4 regions of the Streptomyces sp. NPDC025651 genome follow, and region 1 is predicted to be linked to each of the others. Evidence: riboswitches for the same ligand, from Rfam matches in the RefSeq annotation. Region 1 holds a riboswitch; each other region holds the start of a gene.
The links. Region 1 has a riboswitch for cyclic di-AMP ahead of ACZ4D5_RS18005 (C40 family peptidase). Riboswitches for the same ligand answer to the same signal wherever they lie in the genome.

Region 1 (4,201 bases):
GTCGCGTCGGTGTAGTCCTCCTCGAACTGGAGGATGTTGCGGATGGTGGCGCCGCGGAAGGCGTAGATCGACTGGTCCGCGTCACCCACGACGCACAGCTCGGCCGGGTCGTCCCCCTCGCCTCCGGAGGGGCCGACCAGCTCGCGCACCAGGGCGTACTGGGCGTGGTTGGTGTCCTGGTACTCGTCGACCATGACGTGCCGGAAGCGGCGGCGGTAGTGCTCGGCGACGTCCGGGAAGGCGCGCAGGAGGTGGACCGTCGTCATGATCAGGTCGTCGAAGTCCAGGGCGTTCGCCTCGCGGAGGCGGGACTGGTACATCGCGTAGGCCTGGGCGAGGGTCTTCTCGAAGCCGTCGGCGGCCTGGCCCGCGAAGTCCTCCTCGTCGATCAGCTCGTTCTTCAGGTTCGAGATCTTGGCGCTGAAGGACTTCGGCGGGAACTTCTTCGGGTCGAGGTCCAGGTCGCGGCAGACCAGGGCCATCAGGCGCTTGGAGTCCGCGGCGTCGTAGATCGAGAAGGAGGAGGTGAAGCCCAGCTTCTTGTACTCGCGGCGCAGGATGCGGACGCAGGCGCTGTGGAAGGTCGAGACCCACATCGCGTTCGCCCGCGGGCCCACGAGCTGCTCGACGCGCTCCTTCATCTCGCCCGCGGCCTTGTTCGTGAAGGTGATCGCGAGGATCTGGCCGGGGTGCACACCACGCTCGGCGAGGAGGTGCGCGATGCGGTGGGTGAGCACGCGGGTCTTGCCGGAGCCCGCGCCGGCGACGATGAGCAGCGGGGAACCGGCGTGCACGACGGCCGCGCGCTGGTTCTCGTTCAGCCCGTCGAGGAGCGTGGCCGGGTCGATGACCGGGCGCGGGGCGCCGTCGCGGTAGTGCGTGTCCCGGGACAGGGGCGCGTCGAACTTCCCGTCGAACAAGTCGTCCGGAATGGGCTCCGGAGCGCTGTCCTCGGGCGGCGGCGGGGGCTCTTCGTCCGCGGCCCGTGAGGGCTGCAGGTCCGCCAGGAAGCTGTCATCAAAGAGGCTGCTCATCGCCTCCCGAGTCTAGGCGGCCCCACTGACAACCCGCCCCGGGTTCCGGCCACCTTCCCCTGGGAGCGACGCCCCGCCTACGCCCCGCCTACGCCCCGCCCCCGGACGGTCACACTCCGCATCCGTCCGGCGCGGCCGCGTCAAGGGCCTCGTAACGTCACGAAAATGTATCGGGCATATCGAACATCAACCTTCACACGGACCACACGAGTTGGCTAGCGTGCCCGGCGGGCCGCTCGTCCCCCACCGGCGAACCCCGCCGGGAACGGGTGGCCTCCGCCGAGTCCGACATGTTCGGAGCCGGGGACCCACCAAGACCTTGGGGTGAATCGGTCCCGTACGAAGCACGAAGTACGGGGCTGTAGGGCAACCTTCCGGACCACCCGCCCGAACCCGACAGCTAACCCGGTAGGCGGTCTACGGAAGGAGTCGCCTCCTTGGCGTCGCACCGCAAGCCGCGGACCCGGGCAGCCGGAATACGCACGACCCCCGCCATCGGTATCACGACGGCGGCCCTCACCTCCGTGGCCCTCCTGTCGCAGAGCGCGCAGGCCGCGCCCTCCGCACCGACGAAGCCCAGCCTCGAAGAGGTCCAGAAGAAGGTCGACGACCTCTACCACCAGGCGGGCGTGGCCACCCAGAAGTACAACTCGGCCAAGGAACGCACCGACAAGCAGCGCAAGAAGGTCGACCGCCTGCTCGACGACGTGGCCAAGCGCACCGACAAGCTGAACGAGGCGCGCCAGGAGCTCGGCTCCTTCGCCGCCGCGCAGTACCGCACCGGCGCCGTCTCCGACACGGCCACGATGATGCTCGCCGACGACCCGCAGGGCTACTTCGACCAGAACCACCTGTCGGACCGGCTCACCGAGCGCCAGAAGAAGGCCGTCGACGACTACCAGGCGCAGCAGGTGTCGGCGTCGAAGCAGCGTACGAAGGCGGCGAAGAGCCTCAAGACGCTGAGCGACTCGCGGGACGACCTCAGGACGAGCAAGCAGACCGTCCAGAAGAAGCTGGGCGAGGCCCGTGAGCTGCTTTCGGAGCTGACCGCCGAGGAGAAGGCCCGGCTCGCGGCGATCGAGCGGAAGAAGGAGCAGGAGGCCAAGCGCAAGGCCGAGGAGCTGGCCCGCAAGCAGGCCGCCGAGGCGGAGCGCAAGCGCAAGGCGGAGGAGGCGGCCCAGAAGGAGAAGGAGCAGGAGGACGGCCAGGACTCGGGCACCGGATCGGGTTCGGGTTCCGACACCGGCTCCGGATCGGGATCGGGATCGGGCTCCGGGAGCACGGACAGCAGTTACGCCGCCAAGGCCGCGAAGGTCATCGACTTCGCGGAGGCCCAGATCGGCAAGCCGTACGTCTGGGGCGCCACCGGGCCCGACTCCTACGACTGCTCCGGGCTCACCCAGGACGCGTGGAAGGCCGCCGGGATCTCGCTGCCGCGCACGACGTGGGACCAGGTGAAGGTCGGCACGACCGTGAAGACCGCCGATGCCCAGCCGGGCGACCTGGTGTTCTTCTACGACGACATCAGTCACGTGGGCATCTACATCGGCAACGGCAAGATGATCCACGCCCCGAAGCCGGGCGCGAACGTCCGCGTCGAGTCGATCTACTACATGCCGATCCACAGCGTGGTGCGTCCCGCGTAAGCACCCTCTACGCGCGTGTGGCCCGCATCCCCCGGAGGATGCGGGCCACACGCGCGTAGAGGCGGAGAACTCAGGTCCGCGGCGCACTCGGGTTCACGGAGAACTCAGGTCCACAGCACCGCGATGAAGATGTTCGCCGTGGTCAGCAGGCCGACCGCGCCGAACAGGCCCTTGTCGACCTTCTCCTCGTCGCGCTTCACATAGACCAGCGCGAGGATCACGATCAGCACGGCCATCTTGATGCCGATCTTGAGGTTGTTGACCGTGTTGCCGTCCGCCTGGTTGAGGCCCACCAGGGCCACACCGGTGACGAGCATGACCAACGCGCCGTGCAGCATCGCCGGGCCGAAGCGGGCCGCGCCCTGACCCATCTGCTTCATCTGGGTCAGGAAGCCGCCCAGGAGCGAGGCGATGCCGATGATGTGCAGGCCGACGAAGAGATGGATGAGTACGTCCATGAGGCCGGAGCCTAGCCGGGGCGCTCGGGGCCACGGCAGGGACCCCCGTACCACCACTCCGCGGGCAGGCGTGCCACAAACGCCCCATCGGTCACCGATGCGCAGGAAGAGGACATCACCTCATGATCGACACGGTCGGACACGGTCACTTTTCCGCCCACTTCTGCCAGTTGCGCACAATCCGTCACCAACCCGTGACGGTCAGGTTTAGCGTCCTCCAGCAGGTGACCGGCTCCCCACCGTCGTCCCGCCCAGGACGGCAGTCGGCCACCACCGCCGAGAAACCCGGCGGCGGCCCGCTCCCCCTGTGCGGGCCGCCGCCGGACACGTAAGGAGCCCGATTCGTGGCAGCGCACCGCAAGCCCAGACAGCGCTCGCTCAGCGGGAGCACCGCCCGCACCGCCGCCACCCTGGCCCTCGCGGGAGCCGCGTCGGCGACCGCCTTCGACGGCACGGGACACGCGGAACCGCGGCTCAGCCCCGCCGAGGTGAAGTCCAAGGTCGACGCGCTCTACCACGAGGCGGAGATAGCCACCGAGAAGTACAACGGCGCGGAGGAGAAGGCGGAGAAGGCCGAGAAGTCGCTCAGGAAACTGCGTGACGAGGCGGCCCGCAAGACGGAGAAGCTCAACTCCGCCCGCAACTGCCTGGGTTCGTACGCGGCGGCGCAGTACCGGGCGGGCGGCATCGACCCCTCCGTGCAACTCGCGCTCTCCTCCGACCCCGAGCAGTTCCTGGACCGCGCCGCGCTCGCCGACCGCGCCGGCAGCCGCCAGGCCGCGGCCGTCAGCGGCGTACGAAAGCAGCTCCGCTCGATCGACCAGCTGCACAGCGAGGCCGACGACCGCCTGGCCGCCCTCACGGCGCGCCAGGCGGAGCTGCGCAAGCACAAGAAGACGGTCACCGACAAGCTCGGCGAGGCGAAGCGGCTGCTGTCCCGGCTCACCGCCGACCAGCGCGCCAGGATCGCCGACGACGAGGGCGACCGGGCCGCCCGTTCAGCGGGCCGCGACGCGGCCGTGGGCGCGCCCTCCAAGGCCCCCAACGCCCGTGCCGCGGCCGC
Region 2 (4,201 bases), on a different contig from region 1:
TCTACAACCGGCTCGTGCGCCGCGACCGCACCGCCGTCGCCGCCGGGTTCGGCCTGCTGCGCCTCGCCGGAGCGCCCTCGCTCGGCTGGCTGGACGTGAAGACCTCCGGCGACGTCGAGGTGCCCGTCATCGAGGCCGCCGTCGACGAGGAACTCGCCCGCTTCGCCGCGGAGGGCCCCACTCCGGAGGAGATGGAGCGCGCCCAGGCACAGTTGGAGCGCGAGTGGCTCGACCGGCTCGGCACGGTCGCGGGCCGCGCCGACGAACTGTGCCGGTACGCCGTCCTGTTCGGTGACCCGCAGCTCGCCCTCACCGCCGTCCAGCGCGTCCTCGCCGTCACCGCGGAAGAGGTCCAGGAGGTCGCCAAGGCCCGGCTGCGCCCGGACAACCGCGCGGTGCTCGTGTACGAGCCCGTGTCCGCCGCCGACGAGACCGCCGACGAGAACACCGGTGACGCCGAGGAAGAGGAGGCGGCGAAGTGACCGAGGCCGCGACGATGCAGTTCCATCCCCAGCCACAGGCGGGCACGGCCAAGCCGTGGGCCTTCCCCGCGCCCGAGCGGGGCGCGCTCCCCAACGGCCTCACCGTGCTGCGCTGCCACCGCCCCGGCCAGCAGGTCGTCGCCGTGGAGATCCACCTCGAAGCGCCCCTGGACGCCGAACCCGAGGGCCTCGACGGCGTCGCCACGATCATGGCGAGGGCCTTCAACGAGGGCACGGACAAGCACTCCGCCGAGGAGTTCGCCGCCGAGCTCGACCGCTGCGGCGCGACGCTCGACGCGCACGCCGACCACCCCGGCGTCCGCGTCTCCCTCGAAGTGCCGGTCTCCCGCCTCCCGAAGGCGCTCGGCCTGCTCGCCGACGCCCTGCGCGCCCCCGCCTTCGCGGACAGCGAGATCGAGCGTCTCGTACGCAACCGCCTGGACGAGATCCCGCACGAGGCCGCCAACCCGGCGCGCCGCGCGGCCAAGGAGCTCTCCAGGCAGCTGTTCCCGGCCACCTCGCGCATGTCGCGCCCGCGCCAGGGCACCGAGGAGACGGTCGCCGCCATCGACTCGGCGGCGGTGCGGGCCTTCTACGAGAAGCACGTGCGTCCCGCCACGGCCACCCTCGTCGTGGTCGGCGACCTGGCGGGCACCGACCTGGACGCCGTCCTCGCGGACACCGTCGGCACCTGGACGGGCGGCACGGCCGAGCCGCTCCCGGTGCCGACGGTGACCGCCGACGACACCGGCCGCGTCGTCATCGTGGACCGCCCCGGCGCCGTCCAGACGCAGCTCCTGATCGGCCGCGTCGGCGCGGACCGGCACGACCGCGTCTGGCCCGCCCAGGTCCTCGGCACGTACTGCCTGGGCGGCACCCTCACCTCGCGCCTGGACCGTGTCCTGCGCGAGGAGAAGGGATACACCTACGGCGTACGGGCGTTCAGCCAGGTCCTGCGCTCCACTCCGGAGGGCACGGGCGCCGCGATGCTCGCCATCAGCGGCTCGGTCGACACCGCGTCCACGGGGCCCGCGCTCGACGACCTCTGGAAGGTCCTGCGCACCCTCGCCGCCGAGGGCCTCACGGACGCCGAGCGCGACGTGGCCGTGCAGAACCTGGTGGGCGTCGCCCCGCTCAAGTACGAGATGGCGGCCTCCGTGGCGGCCACCCTCGCCGATCAGGTCGAGCAGAACCTCCCGGACGACTTCCAGGCGCAGCTGTACCGGCAGTTGGCCGCCACCGGCACCGTGGAGGCCACCGCGGCAGTCGTGAGCGCCTTCCCGGAGGACCACCTGGTGACGATCCTCGTCGGGGACGCCGCGCAGATCGAGGAGCCCGTCAGGGCCCTCGGAATCGGCGACGTGAGTGTGGTCACGGGCTGAGTGACAGTCAGGACATATAGGGACCCCGGCGACCGTTTCGGCCGCCGGGGTCCCCATATGTCCGAATTCATATGGAGGTTGCCTGTCTGGCGTGTGGCGTGCGCTACAAAAGCCGAGTTCTGTTTGTCGATTGACAGATGTCCCGCTTAGCGTCGGTCCGGCTGTCCGTCACGCAGTACGCCGCATCCGCGGCACCGGACAGTCATCGCCGAGTCCCCGTACGGCGCGAGCCAGGGGAGCCGGGGACCCACATGTCCCCTGGGGTGAATCGGGCACCTTGCCGAGAGGCGAGGGACCCGTAGGAGACCTTCCTGCTCCGAACCCGTCAGCTAACCCGGTAGGCGAGAGGGAAGGAAAGGATCAGCCGCTTCATGGCGTTCACCCGTGCCACCGGGAAGCACCGTCGTCCGAGCCGCCTGACGCGCACGACCGCGAACGCCGCGGGCGTCGCCGCGCTCACCACCACCGGCGTCATCGGAGGCCTCGCGGGTCCGGCGTTCGCCGCGGCCGACGACGCGGCCATCGAGCACACCGGCCTCACTCAGGCGATCTCCGTGGGCGACTCGCTCGCCGCGAGCATCGACGCGCAGGCCGCCGCGCAGCAGCAGGCCGCCGACGACGCCGCTGCCGCCAAGAAGGCCGAAGAGGCCGCCAAGAAGAAGGCGGCCGAGGAGAAGCGCAAGGCCGAGGCCGAGGCGAAGGCGAAGGCCAAGAAGGAGCGCGAGGCCAAGGAGCGCGCCGCCCGCGAGGCCGAGCGCAAGCGCCTGAACACCTACGTCGCGCCGATCAGCGGCTCGTACGTCTCCACGGGCTACAAGACCGGCGGCGCCATGTGGTCCTCCGGCAGCCACACCGGCGTCGACTTCCACGCCGCGTCCGGCACCACGGTCCACGCGGTCGGCTCCGGCACCGTCGTCGAGGCCGGCTGGGGCGGTGCCTACGGCAACAACGTGGTCATCAAGATGAACGACGGCACGTACACCCAGTACGGCCACATGTCGTCCCTCAGCGTCACCGTCGGCCAGACGGTCACCCCGGGCCAGCAGATAGGCCTCTCGGGCTCCACCGGCAACTCCAGTGGCCCCCACCTCCACTTCGAGGCCCGCACCGGCGAGGACTACGGCTCGGACATCGACCCGGTCTCGTACCTGCGCTCGCACGGCGTCAACGTCTGACGACTCCCGTACGGCTCCCGTACGCCTCCGAAAGCCCCGGCTCTCCCCAGAGCCGGGGCTTTCGTGTCCCCGAGCACTGTTCCCGACCGGCCGTCCTTGGCCAAAAGATATCCATGGATTCCGGCCCGCCGTCGGAAATTCCGGCGCCCTGCAATAGAGTCACGGAACAAGCGAGAAAGAGCGTCGGTCGACCGCGTTTCGCGGGGATTAAGGCGGAGGTCCGGTCATGCGCATTCCCGCGCACTCGGTATGCACGGCCATCCGGGACGACATTGTCTCCGGCGTCCATGAAAGGGGCAGCCGGCTCACCGAGGAGCTCCTCGCGCGCCGCTACGGCGTCTCCCGCGTCCCCGTGCGCGAGGCCCTGCGCACCCTGGAAGCCGAGGGGTTCGTCGTCACGCGCAGGCACGCGGGCGCGTGCGTCGCCGAGCCCACGGAGCAGGAGGCCGCCGACCTCCTGGAGATACGGGCGCTGCTCGAACCGCTCGCCGCGGCCCGCGCCGCGCAGCGCCGCACCGACGCGCACCTCAAGGTCCTGCGCGGCCTCGTCAGGCTGGGCCGGGAGCGCTGCAGGAGCGGCCACGGCGAGGACCTGCGCGCACTGGGCGGCTGGTTCCACGACACGCTCGCCCAGGCGTCCGGCAGCCCCGGGCTCAGCGCGCTGCTCACCCAGCTCCGGCACAAGATCGCCTGGCTGTACGCCGTGCGGCAGCCGACGGCGCCGGCCGAGTCGTGGTCCGAGTACGCCGCGATCGTCGACGCGGTGGCCCGCGGGGACGCGGACCGGGCCAGGGCGCTCACCGCCGCGCACACCGAGCGGACGACGGCCGCGCACCGGTGGCGCCATACGCAGGTGCAGGCACGGGCGCAGGCGTATGCGCGGCCGGACGGCCTGGCGCGTGTGAGGGATTCGCAACACCCCGTAAACACGGCGGGCCTCCGGAATTAACGGAGGCGCCGTATACAAAGAGAGGTAATTCCGTACGCGCTTCTGCGGAGCGCGCCTTTTCGGTGCGCGTCTCTTTGGTGCGCGCGCATTTCTCTTTGCGCACATACGTCGATGGGGTCACCCGGAATTCCGGGTGACCCCATCGACGTATTGCTGAAGAACGTGTCCCAGAAGGAACGTGTCCTAGACCGTCTCCGGAAGCTCCTCGAGCCC
Region 3 (4,201 bases), on a different contig from region 1:
GCGAGGGCCCGCTCCACGGCCTGCCGGGGCGGATGGTCCGGAGCCATGCTGATGAGCGGCTGCCCGGCGAGGTCGGCGAGCGGCAGCCGGGAGGTCGCGCCGCTGAGCGCGTGGCCGGGCTGGGTCACCAGGACCAGCTCCTCGACCAGGACCGGCTCGGCCGACACGGCGGCGGGCAGCGGCACCGGGTCGGCCGGCTCATAGGTGTGCGTGAGGGCCAGATCGACCTCGCCCGCCGCCACGGCCGCGACACCGAAGGGCGGTTCGTGTCCCGTCACCGTCAGCTCGACATCGGGGTGGGCCCTGCGGAAGGCGCTCAGGACGGGCGGCAGCAGATGGATGCCCGCCGTCGGGAAGGTCGCCACGCGCAGCCGCCCGCCCGAGAGCCCGGCGAGCCGCGCCAGTTCGTGCCGTGCCCGCTCCATCTCGTCGAGCACCCGGCGGGCGTGGCCCACCAGGAGCTCACCCGCGCCGGTCAGCCGGGCCCCGCGGTGGTGACGTACGAGAAGCGCGGTGCCCGCTTCCCGCTCCAGTTTGGCGAGTTGCTGGGAGAGCGCGGGCACGGTGTAGCCGAGGCGCTCGGCGGCCCGCGTGATCGAACCGGCCTCGGAGACCGCGACGAGCGCGGCGAGACGCGTGGGGTCGTACATGGAAGCTCCCTGAACGCCTGCTTAAGGCAGACCCAGAATATTCCACATACCTGCTGAAGGCTTCGGCCGGGCACGCTGGGCCCATGGACGCACAACTGGTCGCCTTCACCGGCGTCGCCGCGGGCATGGTCGCCATGCCGGGCGCCGACTTCACCGTCGTCGTACGCAACGCCCTGGTCTCCCGGCGGGCCGGAGTGGCCTGCGCGGTCGGTGTCGCGGGCGGGCTCCTGGTGCACACGGCGCTGGCGGTCGCGGGCGTCGCCGCGGTCCTTGCCGCCGTGCCCGCGCTCTTCAGGGCGCTGCAACTGATCGGCGCCCTCTACGTACTGGTGCTCGCCTCCCGCGCGCTGCGGTCGGCGGCGCGGCCGCGCACCGGATCGGCGGGCGAACCTGCGGCCCAGGGCGGCGGTCTGCGCGAGGGCTTCCTGACCAACGCCCTGAACCCCAAGGCGTCGATCACCTTCCTCAGCGTGCTGCCCCAGTTCGTGCCGGACGGCAGCCCCGCGATGCCCAGGACTCTGCTGCTCGCGGCGATCGTGGTGGCGCTGGCCCTGCTGTGGTTCCCGGTCGTGGCGCTGCTCGTGGACCGGCTCGGCCGGTGGCTGCGCAGGCCGCGCACCGCCCGCGCCGTCGAGGCCGTCACCGGCACCGCACTGGGCGCACTGGGCCTGGTGCTCCTCATCGAGCCCCTGATGGTGTGAGGCCGGGCCTGGAACGGTTCCCCGAAACCGCGATCGGCGCGCTCCTGGCACCGGCACCTGACGGTGCGAGGAGCGCGCCGACCGACTGCGGCGGGGTCAGCGGACCCGGCCGTACCAGACGCTGTTGGACCAGATCTTCTCCAGACGCACCACGGTCCCCGTCTTCGGGGCGTGCCAGATCTTGTTGTTACCCGCGTAGATCCCGACGTGGTAGACGTTCCGGCCGGAGTGGAAGAACACCAGGTCGCCCTTGGTGCGCTGGGACTTCGAGATGTGCTTGGTCTTGTTGTACTGCGCGGCGGCGGTGCGCGGCAGCTTCTTGCCCGTCTTCTTGAAGGAGTAGAGCGTCAGACCCGAGCAGTCGAACCGGGTGGGACCCGCTGCCCCGTAGCGGTACGGGGAGCCCTTCTTGGACGCCGCGATCTTGAGCGCCTTCGTCCCGTGTGTGGCCGCCTCGGCCTCCGACGCGAGCCCGGGGGCCACGACGGTGCCGCCCACGACGGCGAGCGTGAGGACCGATGCGGCACCGGTCCTGCTGAGCAGCGACGGAACATGATTCAGCGCAGTCATGCGCAACCCTTCGTCAGCCGCCTGTGAAGGATGACCTGTCGGGTTCGGGCAGGCGAAGATGCCCGGCCGCGTCGTGCTCTGCGGCTTCACCCCAAGGGCGTCGTCCGGACTTCCCGGACGGGCCCGTCATGCCTGGGTCCTCCACTCCTGCCGTTGCACCGATGTCGACCGGTCATCCGGGTGGCGGCAGGACTCGGCGTCCGCCCGGACCGCCCCGCCGCTGTGGCGGGGGCTTGTCGTCGGAAGGGATCTTGACCCGACAAGGGCGAAAAAACCGAGCCGAAACGGTGTTTTGTGAGGCTCCTCACGACTGACCCGTTCGGGTGGACACCGACGAATCCGGGTTGCGGAGGCATGGCCCGACGACGGCTCGACCAGCATCGGAATGTGCCATTCCGTCCGTGCTGTACACACCTGGCGCAACTCTCCAGGGCCTGCCGGCGGGCGCCCCGCTACGTCGTCCGAGGTAGCCCGTCTGGTCCGTTTCGAAGCGGTCCGGGACGTTCCGCGGAAGGGTGCGGGGCGCTCCGCGCGGGGTCAACTGCCGGGCGGGGGCGGCACGGTGACCCGCAGGGAGCGCCGTTCGCCGTCGAGGACGCGCAGGGCGTCGGCGAGCGTGGCGGTGTGCACCTCGCTCTCGCCCCGCTGGTGCATGAGCGTGAGCGCGTCCCGCAGGGCGGTCGCCCTGCCGACCAGGGCCTGGGCGGCACGCAGGCCGCGGTAGGTGTGCTCGGCGCGCGCCGGGTTGATCCTGCCGACCAGGTCGACGACCTCGAGATAGCGGTCGATCAGGTCGGCCTCGGCGCGGGTGAGCGCCGGCAGGGGCGGCAGTTCGGGCGGCAGCATCGAGGGCTCACCTCGGGTCGCGCGTGGCGAGCGAGGTCTTGCGGTTCGGGATGATCCGGTCCACGAGCCCGTACTCCAGTGCCGCCCGGGCGTCGAGGATCTTGTCCCGCTCGATGTCCGCGGTGATCCGCTCGGGGCTCTGCCCCGTGTGCCGAACGAGCATCTCCTCCAGCATCCGTCGGCTGCGCAGCATCTCGTCGGCCTGGATCGCGAGGTCGCTGGCCTGACCCTGGAACGGCTCGGCGACGGAGGGCTGATGGATCAGCACGCGCGCGCCGGGCAGCGCGAACCGTTTGCCGGGGGTGCCCGCGGCCAGCAGCACGGCGGCGGTGGACGCGGCCTGACCGAGGCAGGTCGTCTCCACGTCGCAGGTGACGAACTGCATCGTGTCGTAGATCGCGGTCATCGCGGTGAACGAGCCGCCGGGGGAGTTGATGTAGAGGGAGATGTCGCGGTCCGGCGCGAGGTATTCCAGGTGCATGAACTGGGCCATCACGTCGTTCGCCGAGGTGTTGTCGATGGGGGTGCCGAGGAAGACGATCCGCTCTTCGAGGAGCTTGGAGTACGGATCCAGGGTCCGCGTCCCCCGAGCTGGTGCGTTCGGTGAACTCGGGCAGGACGTAACGGGCGGACGGACGGTTCATGGCACGCCTCTCTTCTTCCGGTCGCGGAGCGGTCCGGTCTCTGTAAAAAATGTACAGGACGTACGTTCCGTGGGGGTGGGGAAAAGTGATGTCGGGCCGTACGGGATCCGCGTTCCCCTTTTCGGGTCATGGGACGAGACGCGACGGAACGGGATGAACGGGCGCTCCTCACCCTCGAAGTGGACGTCGTCCACGGACTGGGGCCGGTGGGGGCAGGAGAGGTGCGGACGGTGACCGACCCCGCGGTGCGCGCGGGCCTGCCCTGGTCTCCGGGAGCGCGGGTGCTGGCGCTGGGGGCGGGCGTCGCTCTCCCGGATGACCGCCGCGACAGTGGGGGCGGCTTCGGGGGGGCGACGGCTTCGGGGGTGGCGACGACGCTTCGGGGGCGCAGGGGAGCCGTATGCGCCGGGTGAGGCCCCGGCCGTCCTCGTGCGGTTGGCCTCCGCCCTGAGGGCGGCCGGTGAGCCCGCCTCGGTCGAGGGCGGCCCCTGCTCCACCTTCCCGGACCCGCTCGTCGTGGACCCCGCCGCGCCCCTGCCCCTCCTGCTCTCGGACGAGCAGGGGCGGGACGCCGCACGGCAGTTGACCCGCCCCGGCACCTGGCAGCCAGGCGAGTGGGCGGAGCTGATCTGCGGAGCGGCGGGGGAGTGGGCGATGGCCGTGCACGACGGCGCGCCCGTGTCGATCTGTCACACCCCGGCCGGGAACGCCCACGCGGCGGAGGCCGGCATCTGGACCCGCCCGGACTTCCGCGGTCGCGGCCTCGCCCCGGCCACGGTCGCCGCCTGGT
Region 4 (4,201 bases), on a different contig from region 1:
CAGGTCAAGGACGGTTCCGCCGACTTCAACGGCAACTGGGACCTCGTGATGGCCGACGCCACCATGGCCATGGCCGTCTTCCTCGACGACCACGCCACCTTCGAGAAGGCCGTGCACCACTTCAGGACGCGCGTGCCCGCGTACTTCTACCTGGAGTCCGACGGGAAGCTGCCCGTCTCCCCGGAGGGCAGCGGCATCGACACCGCCGCCGAGCTGACGAGTTACTGGTTCGGGCAGGACACCTTCGCCGACGGGCTCTCCCAGGAGACCTGCCGCAACTTCAAGCACGCCGGTTACGCGCTCGCCGCCACCTCCCACATGGCGGAGACCGCCCACCACCAGGGCGTCGACCTGTACGGGGAGGTCCAGGAACGGCTGCGGGCCGCCTTCGAGTTCCACTCCGCGTACCAGCTGGGCGCCAAGGCCCCGGACTGGCTGTGCGGCGGCAAGGTGCAGCGCGACATGGGGCCCGACACGGAGGTCGGCCTCAACCATCTGCGGGGGCGGCTGGAGCTGGAGATGCCGCAGACCGAGAAGTACACGGAGCGGCGGCGGCCCGAGGGCACGGACGGCCTCTTCGTGGCCTGGGAGACCCTCACGCACGCGGGCAACGCGTAAGTGGTTCGACGCACCCCTCCGGATGGCGTACTGTTGTGTTCACCGACGCGGGGTGGAGCAGCTCGGTAGCTCGCTGGGCTCATAACCCAGAGGTCGCAGGTTCAAATCCTGTCCCCGCTACTGAAGGCCTGAGGCCGGGAAGCATCAGCTTCCCGGCCTCAGGTGTTTTCCCGGTCCCGTCGTCCGGTCGGTCCCGTAACCCGGACGGCCCACATCAGGTCGCACCCTTCCCCCGCTGCGGGAAGCCTGGATGGAGCGCGGTGATGGGCGCGGAGTCGGCGGGAGACAAGCGGTGGGGCAGCGAGGAGGATCCGGCGACAGCGGTGCCACCAGCCGGGAGGCCACCCACGAGTGGGCCTTCGTCAGATCCCTGCCCTTCCTGCTCCTCATCGTCGGCGTCGTCTTCGACGTGTTCACCCCGCCGGACTTCACCGCGGCGCCCCTGTTCACGGCCGCCCCGCTGATCGCCGCCCCCTTCTACTCGCTGGCCAACACCGTCCTGACCGGCGTCGCGGCCTCGGCCGCCGTCTTCTTCCTGCACTACGGCAGATCGGCCAACAGCCATGTCGAGGCCGTCACCGAGCTGATCACCGTGATGACCGTGGCCGCCCTCGCGATCGTCATCAACCGCGTCGTCCGCCGCGGCAACGCCAAGCTCGCCACCGCCCGTTCCATCGCCGAGGCCACCCAGCGCGCCGTGCTGCCCGAGCCGGATCCGCGCATCGGCGGGCTCGACATCGCGGCGCGGTACGAGGCCGCGCAGGCCGACGCGTTCATCGGGGGCGATCTGTACGCGGTGCAGGACACCCCGCACGGCGTACGGCTCATCGTCGGCGACGTACGGGGGAAAGGCATGGGCGCGGTCGCCGCGGTCGCCGTCGTCATCGGCGCCTTCCGCGAGGCCGCCGAGCAGGAGGCCACCCTGGAGGCGGTGGCGCAGCGTCTGGAGCGGGCCCTCGCGCGCGAGGGCACCCGGCGCGACGGGCTCGACGCCTTCGAGGGGTTCACCACCGCGGTCCTCGCCGAGATCCGGCACGGCGAGGGCGTCGTACGGCTGATCAACCGCGGGCACCCGGCGCCGCTGCTGCTGCGCGGCGACGGGCGTCTGTGCGTGCTCTCCGCGAGCGAGCCCGCCCTGCCGCTCGGCATGGGCGAGCTCGGCACCTGGCCGGACCGGGCGGACGAGACGGACTTCCCGCCCGGCGCGATGCTGCTCCTGTACACGGACGGCCTGTCGGAAGCGCGCGACGTGGCGGGGGAGTTCTACGATCCGGCGGCCCGGCTCGGCGGGCGGATCTTCCCGGGGCGCGGAGGGCCGCACGCGCTGCTCGCCGCGCTCACGGAGGAGGTGCGGCGGCACACCGGGGGCGCCGCGACGGACGACATGGCGCTTCTCGCGGTGCGGCGGCCGACCGCCGACGATTCCGAGGGGACGCCCGCCCCCGAGCCCCCGGTGACACCGCGTGACTGAAGAGCACCCCTCCGCATAACAACTGACGTACTGTCAAGAGAATGTGAAGCTCCGGTGTGCGTGCGGGTGGGGTCAACTCGCCCCGTTCCGAACCCTCGTGTCCCGGTAAGTACGGCCGAAGAGCGTTAACGATCAACCGGAACGGCTTGGAATACCGACCTGCCGTCTATTAACGTTCGATAACGCAGCGCGGTCGTCCCAGCCGTCACTCGAGGCGGCTCCGTGCGCACGCGCCTAATCCCGCAAGGGAGCCGGGGAACCACCAACTTGGGGTGAATCGGGCATCTGTGCATCCGTGCCAGATGTTCGTAGGAGACCTTCCTGCTCCGAACCCGTCAGCTAACCCGGTAGGCGAGAAGGAAGGAAAGGAGTGCGCCCCAGTGGCGTCCAACCGGCCTGCCCCCCGAGCCGTGTACGTGCCGAATGACGACGACTTCGGTTCGTACGACGAGGCACCCTTCGAGGAGTGGAACCCCACCGAGGAGTCCATCCGTCCCGTCCGCGGCAGGCACCGTGTGCACAAGAAGAGCGGCGGCGGACTCGCCCGCAGCTCCACCGTCCTCGGCGTGGGCGTCATCGCCGCCGTCGGCGCGGGCGGCATCGCCACCGCGCAGGGCGGCAAGCCGCCGGTCTCCATATCGATGCCCGACCTGGGCACCGTCACCGACTCGCTGCCCGAGGCCAAGTCCCTTCCGGGCGTGGGCTCTTTGATATCCGACGACGACGCGTCGGACACCACGACCACCGCGGCCGCCGCTGCCCCCCTCACCGCCGCCGGCGTCAGCACCACCGACGCCGAACAGGGCACCACCGACGCGGGCGAGGCACTGCGCGCCCGCATCATGCAGCAGGCCGAGAACCAGCAGAACCAGGCGGACGCCGCCGTGCAGACCGCGGCCGAGGACGCCGCCGTCAAGAAGGCCGCCGAAGAGGCCGCCGCACAGCAGAAGGCCGCGGAGAAGGAGGCGGAGGCCAAGGCCGCCGCCAAGAAGAAGAAGGAAGAGGAGGCCAGGAAGGCCAAGGCCGAGGCCGAGCGCCTGGCCAAGCTCGCCAAGAGCTACGCCATCCCCACCTCCTCGTACACCCTCACCTCGCACTTCGGCGACGCCGGATCCATGTGGTCCTCCGGCCACCACACCGGCCTGGACTTCGCCGCGCCCACCGGCACCCCGCTCAAGGCCGTGCACACCGGCACCGTCAAGGAGGCGGGCTGGGCCGGGGCCTACGGCTACCGCACCGTCCTGGAGCTCGAGGACGGCACGGAGATCTGGTACTGCCACCAGTCCTCGCTGAACGTCAGCGCCGGCCAGAAGGTCACCACGGGCGAGGTCATCGGACGCGTCGGCGCGACCGGCAACGTCACCGGGCCGCACCTCCACCTGGAGGTCCACACGCCCGACGGCACCGGCATCGACCCCCTCGGCTGGCTGCAGAGCAAGGGCCTCAACCCCTGACGCACCCCAGGAACTCCGGCGGTCCTGGCGGCGACCCCCCGACGCCAGGGCTGCCGGTCCGGCGTGTCCGCAGGACGGGGCTGCGTGCCCAGGCCGCCGCCTTTACGGAATGCCGCTTCCGGTAAGCGTGTTGAGGAACGTATGACGTCTCTTCGCACACTTGGCTCATCCGACCTCGAGGTCTTCCCCCTCTCCCTCGGCGGCAACGTCTTCGGCTGGACCGCCGACCGCGCGGCGTCCTTCGCCGTGCTCGACGCCTACACCGCGGCGGGCGGCAACTTCATCGACACCGCCGACGCCTACTCGTTCTGGGTGGAGGGCAACAAGGGCGGCGAGTCCGAGACCCTCATCGGCGAGTGGCTGGCCGAGCGCGGCAACCGCTCCGACGTCGTCGTCGCGACGAAGGTCGGCGCCCTCCCCGAGTACAAGGGCCTCTCCGTGAGCACCATCAAGGGCGCCGCGGACGCGTCCCTGCGGCGCCTCGGCACCGACTACATCGACCTCTACTACACGCACTACGACGACCCGTCGGTGCCTGTCGAGGAGATCATCGGGGCGCTCGACGAGCTGGTGACGGCCGGCAAGGTGCGTGCCGTCGCCGCCTCCAACATCACGCCCGAGCGGCTCCAGGAGTCCCTCGACTTCTCCGACCGCGAGG

Region 2: another riboswitch for cyclic di-AMP. It lies ahead of ACZ4D5_RS39460 (M23 family metallopeptidase); the one in region 1 lies ahead of ACZ4D5_RS18005 (C40 family peptidase).
Region 3: another riboswitch for cyclic di-AMP. It lies ahead of ACZ4D5_RS13445 (C40 family peptidase); the one in region 1 lies ahead of ACZ4D5_RS18005 (C40 family peptidase).
Region 4: another riboswitch for cyclic di-AMP. It lies ahead of ACZ4D5_RS12255 (M23 family metallopeptidase); the one in region 1 lies ahead of ACZ4D5_RS18005 (C40 family peptidase).

What each region holds. Positions count from the first base shown of each region.
Region 1 is NZ_JBVHLZ010000004.1:354,393-358,593, reverse strand. Features, by position in the region: gene ACZ4D5_RS18010 (ATP-dependent DNA helicase) at 1-1,034, opposite strand, end outside; cyclic di-AMP (ydaO/yuaA leader) riboswitch at 1,302-1,464, shown strand; gene ACZ4D5_RS18005 (C40 family peptidase) at 1,472-2,680, shown strand; gene ACZ4D5_RS18000 (hypothetical protein) at 2,785-3,138, opposite strand; gene ACZ4D5_RS17995 (C40 family peptidase) at 3,483-4,201, shown strand, end outside.
Region 2 is NZ_JBVHLZ010000017.1:46,221-50,421, forward strand. Features, by position in the region: gene ACZ4D5_RS39450 (M16 family metallopeptidase) at 1-482, shown strand, start outside; gene ACZ4D5_RS39455 (M16 family metallopeptidase) at 479-1,864, shown strand; cyclic di-AMP (ydaO/yuaA leader) riboswitch at 2,061-2,223, shown strand; gene ACZ4D5_RS39460 (M23 family metallopeptidase) at 2,236-3,039, shown strand; gene ACZ4D5_RS39465 (GntR family transcriptional regulator) at 3,266-3,988, shown strand; gene ACZ4D5_RS39470 (HPr family phosphocarrier protein) at 4,172-4,201, opposite strand, start outside.
Region 3 is NZ_JBVHLZ010000003.1:259,470-263,670, reverse strand. Features, by position in the region: gene ACZ4D5_RS13455 (LysR family transcriptional regulator) at 1-650, opposite strand, end outside; gene ACZ4D5_RS13450 (LysE family translocator) at 734-1,351, shown strand; gene ACZ4D5_RS13445 (C40 family peptidase) at 1,448-1,921, opposite strand; cyclic di-AMP (ydaO/yuaA leader) riboswitch at 1,925-2,101, opposite strand; gene ACZ4D5_RS13440 (hypothetical protein) at 2,459-2,767, opposite strand; partial or broken gene ACZ4D5_RS13435 (ATP-dependent Clp protease proteolytic subunit) at 2,775-3,411, opposite strand; gene ACZ4D5_RS13430 (GNAT family N-acetyltransferase) at 3,847-4,201, shown strand, end outside.
Region 4 is NZ_JBVHLZ010000002.1:921,084-925,284, forward strand. Features, by position in the region: gene ACZ4D5_RS12240 (alginate lyase family protein) at 1-618, shown strand, start outside; tRNA gene ACZ4D5_RS12245 (tRNA-Met) at 665-738, shown strand; gene ACZ4D5_RS12250 (PP2C family protein-serine/threonine phosphatase) at 869-2,089, shown strand; cyclic di-AMP (ydaO/yuaA leader) riboswitch at 2,311-2,458, shown strand; gene ACZ4D5_RS12255 (M23 family metallopeptidase) at 2,470-3,543, shown strand; gene ACZ4D5_RS12260 (aldo/keto reductase) at 3,685-4,201, shown strand, end outside.